DNA from 3 places in the Ruegeria sp. D6 genome. Region 3 is predicted to be linked to each of the others. Evidence: riboswitches for the same ligand, from Rfam matches in the RefSeq annotation. Region 3 holds a riboswitch; each other region holds the start of a gene.
The links. Region 3 has a riboswitch for cobalamin ahead of ACR0A1_RS16240 (hypothetical protein). Riboswitches for the same ligand answer to the same signal wherever they lie in the genome.

Region 1 (4,619 bases), on a different contig from region 3:
CCGCATCCGCGACAATGAAATTCAGGTCGCCGGCGCACATGTGAATGACGGGTATTTGACCCCGACCCACTCAAAGAACAACAAAATCAAGGAAGGTGACGTCATTTGGCACCGGACCGGTGACGCTGGCGCGCTGGATGATGACGGGCGTTTATGGTTATGGGGGCGCGTCGGGTCCGAAATTGAAGTCTTTTCAGGTACGCTCTTCCCCTTTGCTATCGAAGTCGCCGCACAGCGATGGCCAGGTGTAGATCGATGCGCGCTCGTCAATACCAAAGCAGGCCCCACACTTTGCGTCCAAGGTTCCGCGGATCACATCGACGATTGGACTAAATCTGCGCTTGGTTTTGACGTTCCAAATGTGATTTCGATTAAGCACATTCCTATGGACAAGCGTCATGCCTCCAAAGTCGATCGTACGAAACTTACACGCATAATAGAAACCTGACGCAATATGGCTCGTAGGCCACTGAGCCTGCCCAACTCATCGCTCCCGTCGCTGTGCGCGTTAACAGAGGACTGAGTGTAGCGACGAAGTCATTGTTTTAGAATTTCCAATCAAAACCTGCACACCTTGGTCAGGGGAAATCTGCAATTGCCAGTTACATCTGGCCGCATGAAACATATAATCGCAGATACACTGTTAGGGTGCGCCCCGGCGAACGGTTGATACCCATGTCATTGCACAAAGATGTTCAGCTTGACGCGTCATCCAAATCCGTCCCAAACCTCAAGCGTTTCTAACCCAGAACTACTAGCCGGCTTTCTTCTATGCCGCTGCAAGAATCTCAATTAAGCTCACGCACACAATCACGACTAAAAACTGCGCGCTCGCGAACTTTGCTGCTCTGCATTTTAAATTGAATAAGCTGTTGTAATGCGTCGATGAACATAAAAGATTGAAATAGAGTTCTCTTGGCTCGGTAGCTTCAGATACCCAGGAGAAACGAGTATGGGGAAAGCAGATATGACAAAACCTACTTCCGCTCAGAAAAAAATCTCGGAAAGGTTACCAGTTTATCTATCGTTGGCCTGTATCATATGCAGCTACCTTGTCTCCGCCGCTTCATTGCAAGCTTCTGAGCTTCCCTGGATCAAACTAGATAGAGAGGTTCAGGCGCCATCGGGTGCCAAATCACTCTGCAAAGATTATTCGTGGGCGTGCGCGAATACTCGTACTTCTGGTCTGCCAGAAGCGCGGGAGAAACAGATCGTTAAAGCGATTAACTTGCGCGTCAATCGGAGGATCCGCGCCGTTTCGGATCAAAACCAATACGGGACAAAGGAATACTGGACACTACCAATGCAGGGGTCAGGGGATTGCGAAGATTTCGCTTTGCAAAAGAAGTTTGAACTAATGCAGAACGGCTTGGATCCTACGAAGCTACTTATTGCGACTGTCTTAGACACCAATCGCAGTGGCCATGCAGTTTTAGTTTATCGCTCGAGTGAAGGCGATTTGATTCTGGACAATGTCACCAACAGGATCAAATCGTGGAAGGAAACGAGGTATCTTTTCCTACGAATACAGGACCCAAATCACCCTGATCGTTGGGTACAGGTTTCTAGCGGCTAAAAACAATGTGGCGCGCCCTAGAGACGCGCCACAATAAAATTTTGGTCCTGCGGCTACTGGTTGTTTCGCAGCAACCCAAGTTTAGGACACCGCTTCAAACTTTGGTCAAGCTTTCGCAGCGTTGTACAAACGCGGAGTCACCAGACCTGTAGTGTTCAAACCGCGCATCGCCTTGGCTGCCGCAAGCACTGCCAGATCAGCAATCGGCTCAATGACAATTACCAGCATATAAGCACCGCCAAAGGACAGAACCGACGCCATGGTTTCTGCGCCGAAACCCTGGCCGTAGAAGGCCCAGAACCCAACCCATGCGACTACTCCTCCCTGATACGTCGCACTTAGGGCAAGAGCTTGGCCATATTTGAGGTCAACATATGCTGTGCCGGGTGCGATGATGCGGCTGGCCAGTGCTTGTAGCGCAAATAGCGGCACCAGCAGAGTGGTCAGGTTGATGAAGTACTGCGGAAGATCGAACGGGGCAAAAAACACACCCTGAATCAGGAGACCAGCTGCCAATCCAAAAGCCGCGGGTGCAGCACCGAGAAGCAGAAACAGCGTCGACCCCAGGATGAAGTGGACTTCAGAGACACCAACCGGGAAATGCGGCAGGACTTCGAAGAAAAGGAAAACCCCAACGGTGGCGAGCACCGAGCGCATAACAAAAGATGCAGGTCCATTCGCACGCAATGTGGAAAACGTTTCTTTCGCTGCGTAAATAGCCGCACCTGCGGCGGTAACATAGGAAAGCGCGATTTTGGCACCATTCACGATGCCCGGTTCGATATGCATGTTCTTTCTCCCTACCGCCTCACCCGGCGGCTTGTCAGGTTGAATCGACCGTAAGGCCGACAGGTTCAGTCTGGGCATAGCCCGGCGCTTTACGGCAGGTCTCCTGACTCGCGGGTGCTCGCTCCGCCAACCTTCCCGGTTCCATTACGAACCAGTGGTGTCTTGGCATCGCTCTCCGCTCACAGTTGCGGGGGCAGTTACGGAATTGGCGCCATTGAAAACACCGAACCGTATTCCCTTTTAATCCTTTTGGCTTCAGCCATCAGGAACCGAAAACAATTCACCGCTACAATGGCGGCTTCGCCTGTGTCAATTGTCTTTGCGACCTATTCCAATGTAAACTCGACCGAAGCAGGATTCACGCAACCGGTCACTTGATCGACAGGGTAAACCAAGCGTTACCTGAAACCTCTTGAAGCTCTAGCTGCTAGAGGCTTTAAGATTCGGATTAATTCGCGATAGTGCGATCCAAATACGTTAAACTTGTGAACCAGGACGAGACCTATGCTTACAAGGCGCCATTTCATTCAATCCACCACAGCGCTGTTCTCGGCGTCTGCGGCCAGTCCATTGATCGCCAAAACCTGGCCAACCGCATCGCAGAAGACCTATTGGGACAGTCAGGTCACGCCAATTGGTTACGATCCAATGACCTCAAATCCGTGGGGTGTTCATGACCGTTTTTTACCAAGACGCGTCGCGGCAAATGATGGTTTGGTTCCAGGTGACATCCATGTGGATGCCGTCGCGCGCTATCTCTATCATATCGAAGAAGGCGGGACCGCAATGCGCTATGGCGTAGCGATCGCGCGTGGGAATCTTTACGAGCCCGGCACCTATGTTATCCGCCGAAAGGTCGAATGGCCACACTGGACACCAACCGCTTCAATGATCGAGCGCAACCCCGAATACGCGGAATTCCGGAATGGCATGGAGCCCGGGCCGAATAATGCTCTCGGCTCTCGTGCCCTTTATCTATACGTTGGAGACCGAGACACATATCTCAGAATTCACGGCACGCCTGAGCCAAGAAGCATCGGCGGTCGCGCAAGTTCTGGATGTGTGCGAATGATCATGGCTCATATCAATGACCTCTACCCAAACGTGAAAACCGGCTCGACCGCTTTCCTATACTCTGCCGAAGATAGCGTCACAGCCCGCTCATGAATATTGGGCAGCGTACATGGACGTCGCTGCCCTCATTTCGATCAGGCGTCGCGCGCAATGCAGATCGGAGCGCCATTCGTCGCGCGCAATGGTACCAATGTCGTCTCGACGGGTCCGCTGTGCTCATACCAAAAGCAATTGTCTTCGGGCAGGAGGCGCGCTGTGGTCAAATCCTGCGCCGGCCCTGCCAGCGCTACGACCGAATCTGGCACGTTGCCTGGTTCAAGTGCTTTGCTTTTGGCCCCAGTGAACTGGGCTGAGCAACCAGCCGTAATCGAGACTAACGTGATGGTAATTGCGATCCGTTTCTGCATTGATCTGTTCCAAATTTTTTGCGTCATCTGCAATTAGATTGCATCCACACGGCCGGCCCGCAAGACGAAATGAACTAACAATATCGCAGGCAAAGAACCCGGATGAAAAAAAATAAAAGGTATTGAAGCTCTAGTTACTGTAGGAACTATTTACAAAGGACCATAGAGATTCTTGAGGTCCAATCATGTCATCCGATACCCATAGCCACGACCATGGCCACGGAAACAAACATGGTCACCACGCATGCGGTAGCGGCGGGTGTGGCGACATCGCCCCCGCCGGTCCAATTCCTGAAGGTGGCAGAAGCTTTCAGGTCTCTGGCCTTGATTGCGCCGAAGAGGTTGCGATCCTGAACCGGGTTATCGGCCCGAAAGTTGGTGGTGAAGAGCATCTCGCATTTGATGTCATCAACGGTCGAATGACGCTTCTTGAAAGTGCTGCCAAGATATCTGACGAAGATGTCATGCTGCTGGTTGCCAGTACTGGTATGACCGCCAAACCATGGGATGACGGAAATGCCGCTCAGGACCAGGCGGCGCATATCGCGCGTCAGCGGCAGTTCACCACCCTCAGCGGAGGGTTTTGGGCAGCGGGTTTTGGCTGGCACATTTTCGAAACAGGCATGGGCGGTGCGCTCGGGCTGTTTTCGGGACATGGTGAGGTTCCGATGCCTTTGCCCGAGGCAGCTTTGTTCGCGGTCGCGATCTTGTTTGGCGTCTGGCTGGTGGCCCCTAAGGCCTGGTCTTCGGCGCGTCGACTTTCGCCGGATATG
Region 2 (4,619 bases), on a different contig from region 3:
TGGGACGATGGGCGCGAAAACGGCTGAATTTCCCATTGTTGCGGAACAGCGTTTTGAACCCTTTGGTCCGGTGATGCGGATAGCCGTCTTCCGTGGCGGCCAGAAAGAAAGTCTCAGGTACAGGTCGATCAACGAAATCGTTCTGACCTGCGTTTCCGAACATGCGCCAGCAGATCGAGATCGCGTCCGCCACGCCGCTGGCCTCAACGAGGCTTCTTATATCACTATTGGGCAAACGGATATTGATATACTCGTCCACATCCAAACTGAGTATCCAATCCGATGACAGATAGCTTGGGTGATTCCGCGCAAGCGAAAATGCACGAACCTGCGGCGCGGCGCGCGGACCCAGCCTGTTTCGTTCGTGGTGAGCCCAGCCAAGCACTTGCAACCGTTCGCCCATGGCATCGGTACCATCAGCGCAATCATTGGTATAAATCAGAATGTCATCAAAACCGATTGCGTGGTTGTAGGCCACCCAATCGATCATGAAAGGCCCTTCGTTTTTCATCGTTGTTACGATGAGAAAGGTCTCATTCGTCATAAGTTGTTCTCTTGCCTGTGCCGGTGTCGGACTCCTGTCGACCTATTTAGAATAGCACCAGAATTTTGTCCAACCAGGTCGCCAGACAGCCGCAATGCTTGCCGATTAATCGATCTACCGATTCTGCGGGATCACCTCATAACCCGGTTCTTCTGGCTCGTCGTCCAGCATCTCGGTTGGGAACCCTGGCGCTTGGATCTCCAGTCCGGTCGCGTCCTCTAGCCGCCTGATGATGTTCGGGGACAGTTCACGCTCACCATATCGCGCGATGCCATCTTCGAAAATCTTGATCATCAATGGGTTTATCTCAAGGGGAACTCCGGCACGGTCGGCGACCTCCTGAAACAGACCGATATCTTTTTTCACCAGGTCCATGGTGAAGGAAATATCGCGCGAGCCGTTCAGGATGACCTGACTTTCGGTCTCGTGCACGAAGGATGTGCCTGACGATATCTTGATCGCCTCATAGGTGGTTCCAAGGTCCATGCCGGCGGCCTTGGCTGTCACCAATGCCTCGGCGCAGGTGATCAGGTTGGCGGTAGCCAGATAATTGGTCAACACCTTCAGAACAGAGGCCGAGCCCAGATCGCCCGTGTGCAAAATGCGCCGCCCCATGGTGGTCAGGAATGGCAGGATACGTTCAAAAGTCTCACGATCACAGCCTGCGAAGATCGAGATATTACCCGTCGCTGCCCGGTGACATCCGCCCGAAACCGGGCAATCCACCGCTGCGCCGCCTCGTTCGATGACCATTGCGCCAAGGCGTTTGACTTCGGCTTCGTCGGTGGTCGACATTTCCATCCAGATTTTGCCAGGGCCGACCTCTGGCAACATTTCCTGCATCACCGCATCCGAGGCCGCAGGAGAAGGCAAACAGGTTATAACAGCATCGCAATCGCGCATCAGTTGCGCCGGGCTTTTGGCGGCTTTGGCACCCTTGGCGACGAATTCGGTCACCAGATCCGGGTTCAGGTCATGAACCGTCAGATCGATACCGTTTCGTAGCAGCGATCCAGATAGCTTGCCCCCTACATTCCCCAGCCCGATAAACCCTACTTTCATGCGCGGTATCCTCCTGTTCGCATCTTGCTGCCATGCCAGCACGTCGTTGCAGAAGTATCATGCCGCCCAGCGACCCCGACAGGTCGCTTTTTATCCGCTTTTTCACGGATCGGCGCGACTCGCTTGACAAGCAACCCTGCCCTGCCGCATGTCCCTTTCGTTGGTGTCTGCGAGAGCAGATGAAAAGGGAATGCGTCAGCGGTTTTTGCCGTCAAACGCAGCCGCCCCCGCGACCGTGACCGGAGAGGGTGCCCAAAGCCACTGGCAGTATGGCCGGGAAGGCGGGACATCCGACAGAGGCCTCCTCTGACATCCGCAAGCCGGGAGACCTGCCAACGCCCGAAGATGAAACCGGACGGGGTGTTCCGGTGTGGGGCTGTGATCGGCCCGCATGAAACCCCGTCCCCCACGAAGAGGATTTGGGGGGATGAGAGACATGACCGAGACCGCACCGGTCGAACTGCTGGTTTGCACTACCTGCCGTCGCGGGCTGCCTGTCGAGGATGACGCCCAGCGCCCCGGCACGTTGCTTCACAAGGCGCTTGAAAAGGCGAGCCTGCCCGAAGGCATTACCTTGAAAGCTGTGGAATGCCTGTCGAATTGCGATGAAGGCTGCTCGATCGTGCTACGCGGAGGACCGGATCGCTGGACTTTCGTGTATGAGCATCTGAACGAGATCGACCATGTTGAAACCATCGTCGAAGGCGCAGCCAAATACCTCGCCACCGAGGACGGTTTGGTCAAATGGCGTGAACGTCCTGAACATTTCCGCAAAAACTGTGCGGCCCGCATTCCCCCGATTGGAGCCCTGAAATGAGCAATCTTGAGAAACTCCCCGTCACTGTGATCACCGGCTTTTTGGGCTCGGGCAAAACCACTTTGGTGCGACACCTGATGCAGAACCCGCAGGGCAAGCGTCTGGCGGTGGTCGTCAACGAATTCGGCGATGTCGGCGTCGATGGCGATATCCTGAAGTCCTGCGCCATTCCTGATTGCCCCGCAGAAAACATCATGGAACTGGCCAATGGTTGCATCTGCTGCACCGTGGCCGATGATTTCATCCCGACCATTGAAGCCCTGATGGCACTAGAGCCGCGCCCCGATCACATCCTGATCGAAACCTCCGGTCTTGCCCTGCCAAAACCCCTGCTGAAGGCGTTCGACTGGCCCGATATCCGCTCGAAAATCACCGTCGATGGCGTGATTGCTCTGGCCGATGCCGAGGCTGTGGCCGCTGGTCGGTTTGCTCCGAATGTCGAGGCGGTGGATGCGCAACGCATGGCAGATGACTCGATTGATCATGAAACTCCCTTGTCCGAGGTGTTCGAGGATCAGATTTCCTGCGCCGACATCATTCTGCTGACCAAGCCCGATCTGGCTGGCCCGGAAGGCGTTGCGAAAGCGAAAGAGATCATCGCCGCCGAAGCGCCCCGCCCCCTGCCCGTAGTCGAAGTGGCTGAGGGTGCCGTGGACGTCCGCGTCGTGCTGGGTCTAGAAGCCGCGGCCGAGGATGACATGGACGCGCGTCCCAGCCATCACGACGGCCATCACGATCACGAGCATGACGATTTCGAAAGCATCATCGTTGAACTGCCCGAGCAAACCGATCCGATTGATCTGGTCGCCAAGATTGAACGATTGGCCAACGAGTTGAATATCCTGCGCGTCAAAGGCTATGCCGCCGTTCAGGGCAAGCCCATGCGCCTACTGGTTCAGGCCGTCGGTGCGCGCGTACGTCACCAATATGACCGCCCGTGGGAGCCCGGCGAAGACCGTCGCTCGCGCCTTGTGGTCATTGCCGAGCATGACGATATCAAAGAGGCCGAGATCCGGGATATCCTCGTGGGTGTAACCGAGGCTGCCGAGTAAGACCTATGCACGTCGTCTTCCGCGAAAGCCATGGGCTCGAAGAAACCGAGACCCCGACCGATCTGGGCCAGAGCCCGGCGGATTTGGTGGTGCTGTCCTTTTCCGACAGTGACCTTGGCGCTTTCGCGGCGGGATGGCATCGTGGTGGTGGGCCTGAAGGACGCATGCCAACGATGCGGCTGGCCAATCTGACGGCGCTGAAGCATCCCCTCTCAGTCGACACCTATGTCGAGCAGACACTGGAGGGCGCAAAGGGCATCCTGATCCGTCTGATCGGTGGAGTGCCCTATTGGGCCTACGGCTTGCAGCAGGTTCTGGCGCTGGCGCAGGCCAAAGGGATTGCACTGGCCGTACTGCCCGCAGACGGTCGCGAGGATACGCGGCTGGATGATTACTCTACCCTGCCTGTCTCGACCCTGCGGCGGCTGGCGCATCTGTGCGACACCGGCGGTGAGGTCGCGGCGCAGGCCGCTCTGGCGCAGATGGCACTGGCTGCGGGGTTGTATGCAGGTCCGGTCATGGGCGCCAAGACCATCCCCGAATGCGGTGCCTGGTGCCCAGATCACGGCGTGATCCCTGCAGAAAACGCTCTGCCCGGTGATGCGAAACGTATCATCGTAACCTTCTATCGTGCTTATCTGACCTCGGCGGACACAGCCCCAATCGCAGCGCTGATCCGCAGCTTGCGCGCGCGAGGTTTTGAGGCCGTCGGCCTGTTTGCCTCGTCGCTCAAAGCACCAAATGCCGCCGATTGGCTGAGCGAGACTATTGTGGCGCTGAAGCCTTCGGCGATCGTCAACGCCACCTCATTCTCAGGCAAGGGCGCATCAGGCACCTCACCTCTCGATGTGGCAGAGGTGCCGGTCTTTCAGGTGGCGCTGGCCACCTCACGCCGCAAAGCGTGGGCCGAAGCGGAACGTGGCCTTTCACCAGCTGATCTTGCCATGCATGTGGTCCTTCCGGAAGTGGACGGGCGGATCAACGCGGGCATCGTATCCTTCAAAGAGCCGGGCAAACGCGACCCGCATCTCGAATATTCTCGCTTCGCTCATCGGGCTGAACCCGAACGGATCGAAGCCATCATCAACCGCATCTCCGGCTGGCTGAACCTTCACGACAAACCCAGAGCGGAGCAGGTTCCGGC
Region 3 (4,619 bases):
AATTCGCCCTTGGCGGTCGCGGTGGCCTTGACCAGCCCGGCACCGGATTCGCCGACAACCATAATGGTATTCAGCTCTTCCTGCATGTCAGTCATCTTGGTCTGCAGATCCTGCGCGGATTTCATCATCTTGGCCATGTCACCCAGGCCGCCTAAACCTTTTAGCATCGGTAATCTCCTGTCACTCGATTTGTGGCCTAGATACGAAGCGTAACCGCGCGGCACAAGAGGTCAGGATACTCCCGCCCGTCGTCAAGGTCTTTGGCAAGCCCTTTCCTCCCGTTGGCCCCGGCAGCGCGCAAGGCGCGCTCCCGGGCCCAAAGCCGCTCAGGGGTATCGGCGTCAGCCGATGGCCCGTGGCGGGTGCGGGAGCATTTGGTTGAGGTGCGCTTATGCTCGAAAGTCAGTCCTCTTCAAACGGGTCCCATTCGTCTTCGACCTCGGGCAGGGCTTCGGTTTCGACTTGAGCGGCGCGTTGTTCTGCGGTTTCGATGCTCTTGATCCGCGCTTTCGGGAAATGAGTCAGCACTGCTTGCACCAGAGGATGCTGTTCAGCCTCGGCCTTCAGTGCCAAGTCTGCAGCGTCCCGTACCTCGGCAATGGTCGGTGCGTTGCCCTCAGCGACAATAGAAACGGCCCACCGGTTGCCCGTCCAACGCTGCAGCGACGCGCCCAATCGTTGTGACAGGTCGGTCGGGGCGTTGTCGGTTGGGGCGAACTCGATCCTGCCCGGTTGGTAGGATACCAGACGCACGCCGTTTTCGACCTCGACCAACAACTTCACATCCCGGTTGGCTCGGATCAGTTCGACCACATGTTCAAATGTTGGATAGCGTGCCAGCGCTGCCTGCACATCCTGGGCCAGCGCGGCCGTTGGCCCGCCTGCGTTGCCGCCGATTCCCGATGCGGCATAGGCCGATCGGGCCACAGCCTGTGGCGCGGCAGGAGCATGTCCCGGCGCACCGATTCCCTTGCCGGGGCCACCATTGGGCGGCGGAGGCGTATCTTGCAGACGCTTGATCAGCTCCTCCGGGCTAGGCAAGTCGGCCACATGGGTCAGGCGGATCACGGCCATTTCCGCAGCCATCATTGCGTTGGGTGCGGCGGAAACTTCCTCGAGCGCTTTCAGCAGCATTTGCCACATGCGTGTAAGGACTCGCATGGGCAGAGCCTCGGCCATTTGTTGACCTCGGGCGCGTTCGTCGGGGGAAACGGTGGGATCTTCGGCGGCATCCGGGGTGATCTTGACCACCGAAACCCAATGCGTGATTTCAGCCAGATCGCGTAAGACGGCGAGCGGATCAGCCCCTTCGGCATATTGCCCGCTCAGCTCGGTCAACGCGCCTGCAGCATCGCCGCGCAGGATCATATCCATCAGATCCAGCACCCGGCCCCGATCGGCCAGCCCCAGCATCGCGCGCACCTGATCCGCGCTGGTTTCACCGGCCCCGTGCGAGATCGCCTGATCCAGCAGTGAGGTCGCATCGCGCGCCGATCCCTCGGCGGCCCGGGTGATCAACGATAACGCATCCTCGGCAATCTGTGCCCCTTCGGCACCTGCAATTTTGCGAAGCAGTCCGATCATATCCTCCGGCTCGATCCGGCGCAGATCAAAGCGCTGGCAACGGGACAAGACGGTCACCGGGACCTTGCGAATCTCGGTGGTGGCAAAGATGAACTTCACGTGTTCGGGGGGTTCTTCCAGCGTCTTGAGCAGCGCGTTGAAAGCGCTGGTCGACAGCATGTGAACCTCGTCGATGATATAGATCTTGTAGCGCGCGGACGCAGCGCGATAGCGGACGCTGTCGATGATCTCGCGGATGTCATTGACACCGGTGCGGCTGGCGGCGTCCATCTCCATCACATCGACATGGCGGCCCTCCATGATGGCTACGCAGTGTTCACATTGACCGCAGGGTTCGGTGGTAGGGCCGCCGCTGCCATCGGGACCGATGCAGTTCATACCCTTGGCTATGATCCGAGCGGTCGTCGTCTTGCCGGTACCGCGGATGCCGGTCATGATGAAGGCCTGCGCGATCCGGTCCGCCTCGAAGGCGTTTTTCAGAGTGCGCACCATGGCGTCCTGACCGACTAGATCGGCAAAGGTTTCGGGGCGGTATTTGCGGGCAAGAACCTTGTAGGCGGGGCTGGGCGTCTCGGTCATGTCTGCTCTGTCGGATTCGCGTTACGCCGCAGCGTAGAGGCCCCCGCCGCCCGCGTCCACAGCCGGCCGGGACGATTTTCATTTTGGAATGCGTGGGTATGCGGCTAAAATCCACTCTATTCTATTTACTGGACCAGTATGTTGTTGGGTGAAGTTTGTTTGGGGGGAGATTATGTCGCAACTGGTGGTTTATGCGTTGCAGGTTGGCGGAGGCACCTTGGCCTTGTCATCGATGCCCGGGCGCGGAGGCACTTATACCGAAGACCTCGATCTTATAGCAGACTGGAAGCCGGGACTTGTGATCTCGATGACGACTGAGGTCGAGATGATTCAGGATGGTGCGCGGAATTTTGGCGCTGATATTCAGGGGCGTGCCAGCAGATGGGTGCATTTGCCGATCGAAGATTTTGGCACGCCACCCAAAGAGATTTTGGACCGCTGGCCCCGCGTTGGTGCGACCGCACGTCAGGCGTTGTCAGGTGGTGGCCGTGTGCTAGTGCATTGCCGTGGTGGCTGTGGCCGATCCGGGATGGTGGTTCTGCGTCTGATGGTTGAATGCGGTGAACGGCCTGAGGCGGCATTGAAGCGATTGCGTACGGTGCGTCCTTGCGCAGTCGAGACAAATGCCCAGATGCTTTGGGCCGTTGAACCGGCCCGTGTTCAAGCCGTTTGACGGCTTAGACACCAACATGTGGCGAGATTTCGCCACCGTTGTGCTGCACCAGAAGCGAAGCCTCAAGCATGGCGCAAGGCGGATTCCTTAGCAGGTCTGCGGGTAGGCTGCGGTACTCGGTTCCGAACATCATGTCTGCGTAGTCATCCAGCCGGCCGGTATCGATTTCAGGATCGGTTCCGCAGAATACACGTATCTGGTCGCATTGGGCGCGAAAGCGGGCGGTGCATCCTTCCGGGCAGTGCGACAGATCTATGGTGCCTTCAATCTCAAACTCAGTTTTCGTGACCGGTTTTGTGGCGGACATGGTCTGCGTCAGAGCCCGCGCCATCTGTGCCAATGCGGGGCAGGGTGCGCCAGTACGTTGGCACACGGTCGCCGCGAATTCGTGTGTTTTGGTCTTCCAGATCATCAATGCGCCCTCCGCGCGCAAGGCGCGGGCGTGGCACAGGTTGGTCGTTGCGGAGCACGATCAAACCCGTCCCGGACACCCCGCCCGAGTTTCGGTTCTACATCCGATGGCAGGTCTCCTGACTTGCGGGTCATCGCTTTGCCGACCTTCCCAGCCTTCAAGGCCAGTGGTATCTCGGCATTGCTCTCCGCTTACAGTTGCGGGGGCAGTCTCGGACTAGGTTCTTTCCGGATTTATCCGGGCAGAACCGCACCGTGTTCCCTTTTCATCCCGGCCCGATTGGGCGCGAGAACCATCGCGACATGGCTAGCGGCTGCGCCGTGCCCGAGTCAAGAAGATTGCGTCAGGCAAGTGACGTATGGTCCAGTCACGTCAACCTTGACTTGAGGCGCTTCGGGTGAACTGATCAGTTCAGTCGGTATTGGAGGGCACCATGTTGGACACGCAGCAGGCGGTTGTGACCGAGGATTTTCAAATCCCGTCCGGCCCGGCAATGTTGTCGGCGCGGCTTTACCGTCCGGTTGCCGACCCCGAAAAGGTGGTCGTCATAAACGGTGCGACTGGGGTGCCGAGGGATTACTATCAGTACTTCGCCCGATGGCTCGCCGAAGAACAGGGCATGGCCTGCCTGACTTACGATTACCGGGATTTTGGTCACTCTTTGGTGGGTTCGCAAAAGCGGTCAAATGTCACCATGGCCGATTGGGCGTTGATCGACATTCCATCCGCCCGGGCCGAGATGCGCCGACGGTTTCCGCAGGCCAAGCTATGGAGCATCGGTCATTCCTTGGGCGGAATGTTTGGCCCGATCCAACCCGATATCGATCAGATCGACAGGATGATCTGTGTCTGTTCGGGTCTGGTAACGCTGGCGGATCACCCTTGGCCTTATCGCGCTTTGGCGGCGTTGTTCTGGTATGGTCACGCGCCGCTGGTGGTCAAGGCGCTTGGCTACCTGCCCGGGCGGTTGGTCGGGTTTGGATCGGACCTGCCTGCCCAAGTCTATTGGCAATGGCGCAAATGGTGCACCGCCCCCAAAAGCTATGTGCCAGAGATCGGCACGACACTGCCCGCCGCCCGCTGGAAAGACTTGGGCAAACGTGTCGATCTGTTTACCTTCGCAGATGATGAAATGGTGCCGCCGGATGCTGTCTGGCGTCTTGCCGATCTCTATGGACCCAAAGCCGGGCGCCATCTGCTTGCACCAAGCGAATTCGGAGTGTCCAAGATCGGCCATATCGGTGCATTCGCAAGACGGAATGCGGCAGTCTGGCCTAGACTGATCGCCTGATAGCGCTGGGCACCGGTAGGTCGGTGCCCAGCTTCGTTATAGCCCTTTACGGGATTTTTTCTCGTGCATCACGCTGCGCA

Region 1: linked by a shared signal. The riboswitch ahead of ACR0A1_RS11075 (energy-coupling factor ABC transporter permease) and the one ahead of ACR0A1_RS16240 (hypothetical protein) in region 3 are both predicted to bind cobalamin.
Region 2: linked by a shared signal. The riboswitch ahead of ACR0A1_RS07695 (DUF1636 family protein) and the one ahead of ACR0A1_RS16240 (hypothetical protein) in region 3 are both predicted to bind cobalamin.

The regions. Positions count from the first base shown of each region.
Region 1 is NZ_JBQFPH010000002.1:719,661-724,279, forward strand. Features, by position in the region: gene ACR0A1_RS11065 (AMP-binding protein) at 1-448, shown strand, start outside; gene ACR0A1_RS11070 (transglutaminase-like cysteine peptidase) at 953-1,576, shown strand; gene ACR0A1_RS11075 (energy-coupling factor ABC transporter permease) at 1,682-2,365, opposite strand; cobalamin riboswitch at 2,442-2,654, opposite strand; gene ACR0A1_RS11080 (L,D-transpeptidase) at 2,870-3,532, shown strand; gene ACR0A1_RS11085 (hypothetical protein) at 3,574-3,846, opposite strand; gene ACR0A1_RS11090 (heavy metal translocating P-type ATPase) at 4,032-4,619, shown strand, end outside.
Region 2 is NZ_JBQFPH010000002.1:45,014-49,632, forward strand. Features, by position in the region: gene ACR0A1_RS07685 (glycosyltransferase family 2 protein) at 1-544, opposite strand, end outside; gene ACR0A1_RS07690 (NAD(P)-dependent oxidoreductase) at 659-1,645, opposite strand; cobalamin riboswitch at 1,751-1,957, shown strand; gene ACR0A1_RS07695 (DUF1636 family protein) at 2,043-2,423, shown strand; gene cobW (cobalamin biosynthesis protein CobW) at 2,420-3,475, shown strand; gene cobN (cobaltochelatase subunit CobN) at 3,481-4,619, shown strand, end outside.
Region 3 is NZ_JBQFPH010000005.1:51,270-55,888, reverse strand. Features, by position in the region: gene ACR0A1_RS16255 (YbaB/EbfC family nucleoid-associated protein) at 1-167, opposite strand, end outside; gene ACR0A1_RS16250 (DNA polymerase III subunit gamma/tau) at 403-2,163, opposite strand; gene ACR0A1_RS16245 (phosphatase domain-containing protein) at 2,336-2,836, shown strand; gene ACR0A1_RS16240 (hypothetical protein) at 2,841-3,248, opposite strand; cobalamin riboswitch at 3,340-3,560, opposite strand; gene ACR0A1_RS16235 (alpha/beta hydrolase family protein) at 3,682-4,539, shown strand; gene rsgA (ribosome small subunit-dependent GTPase A) at 4,576-4,619, opposite strand, start outside.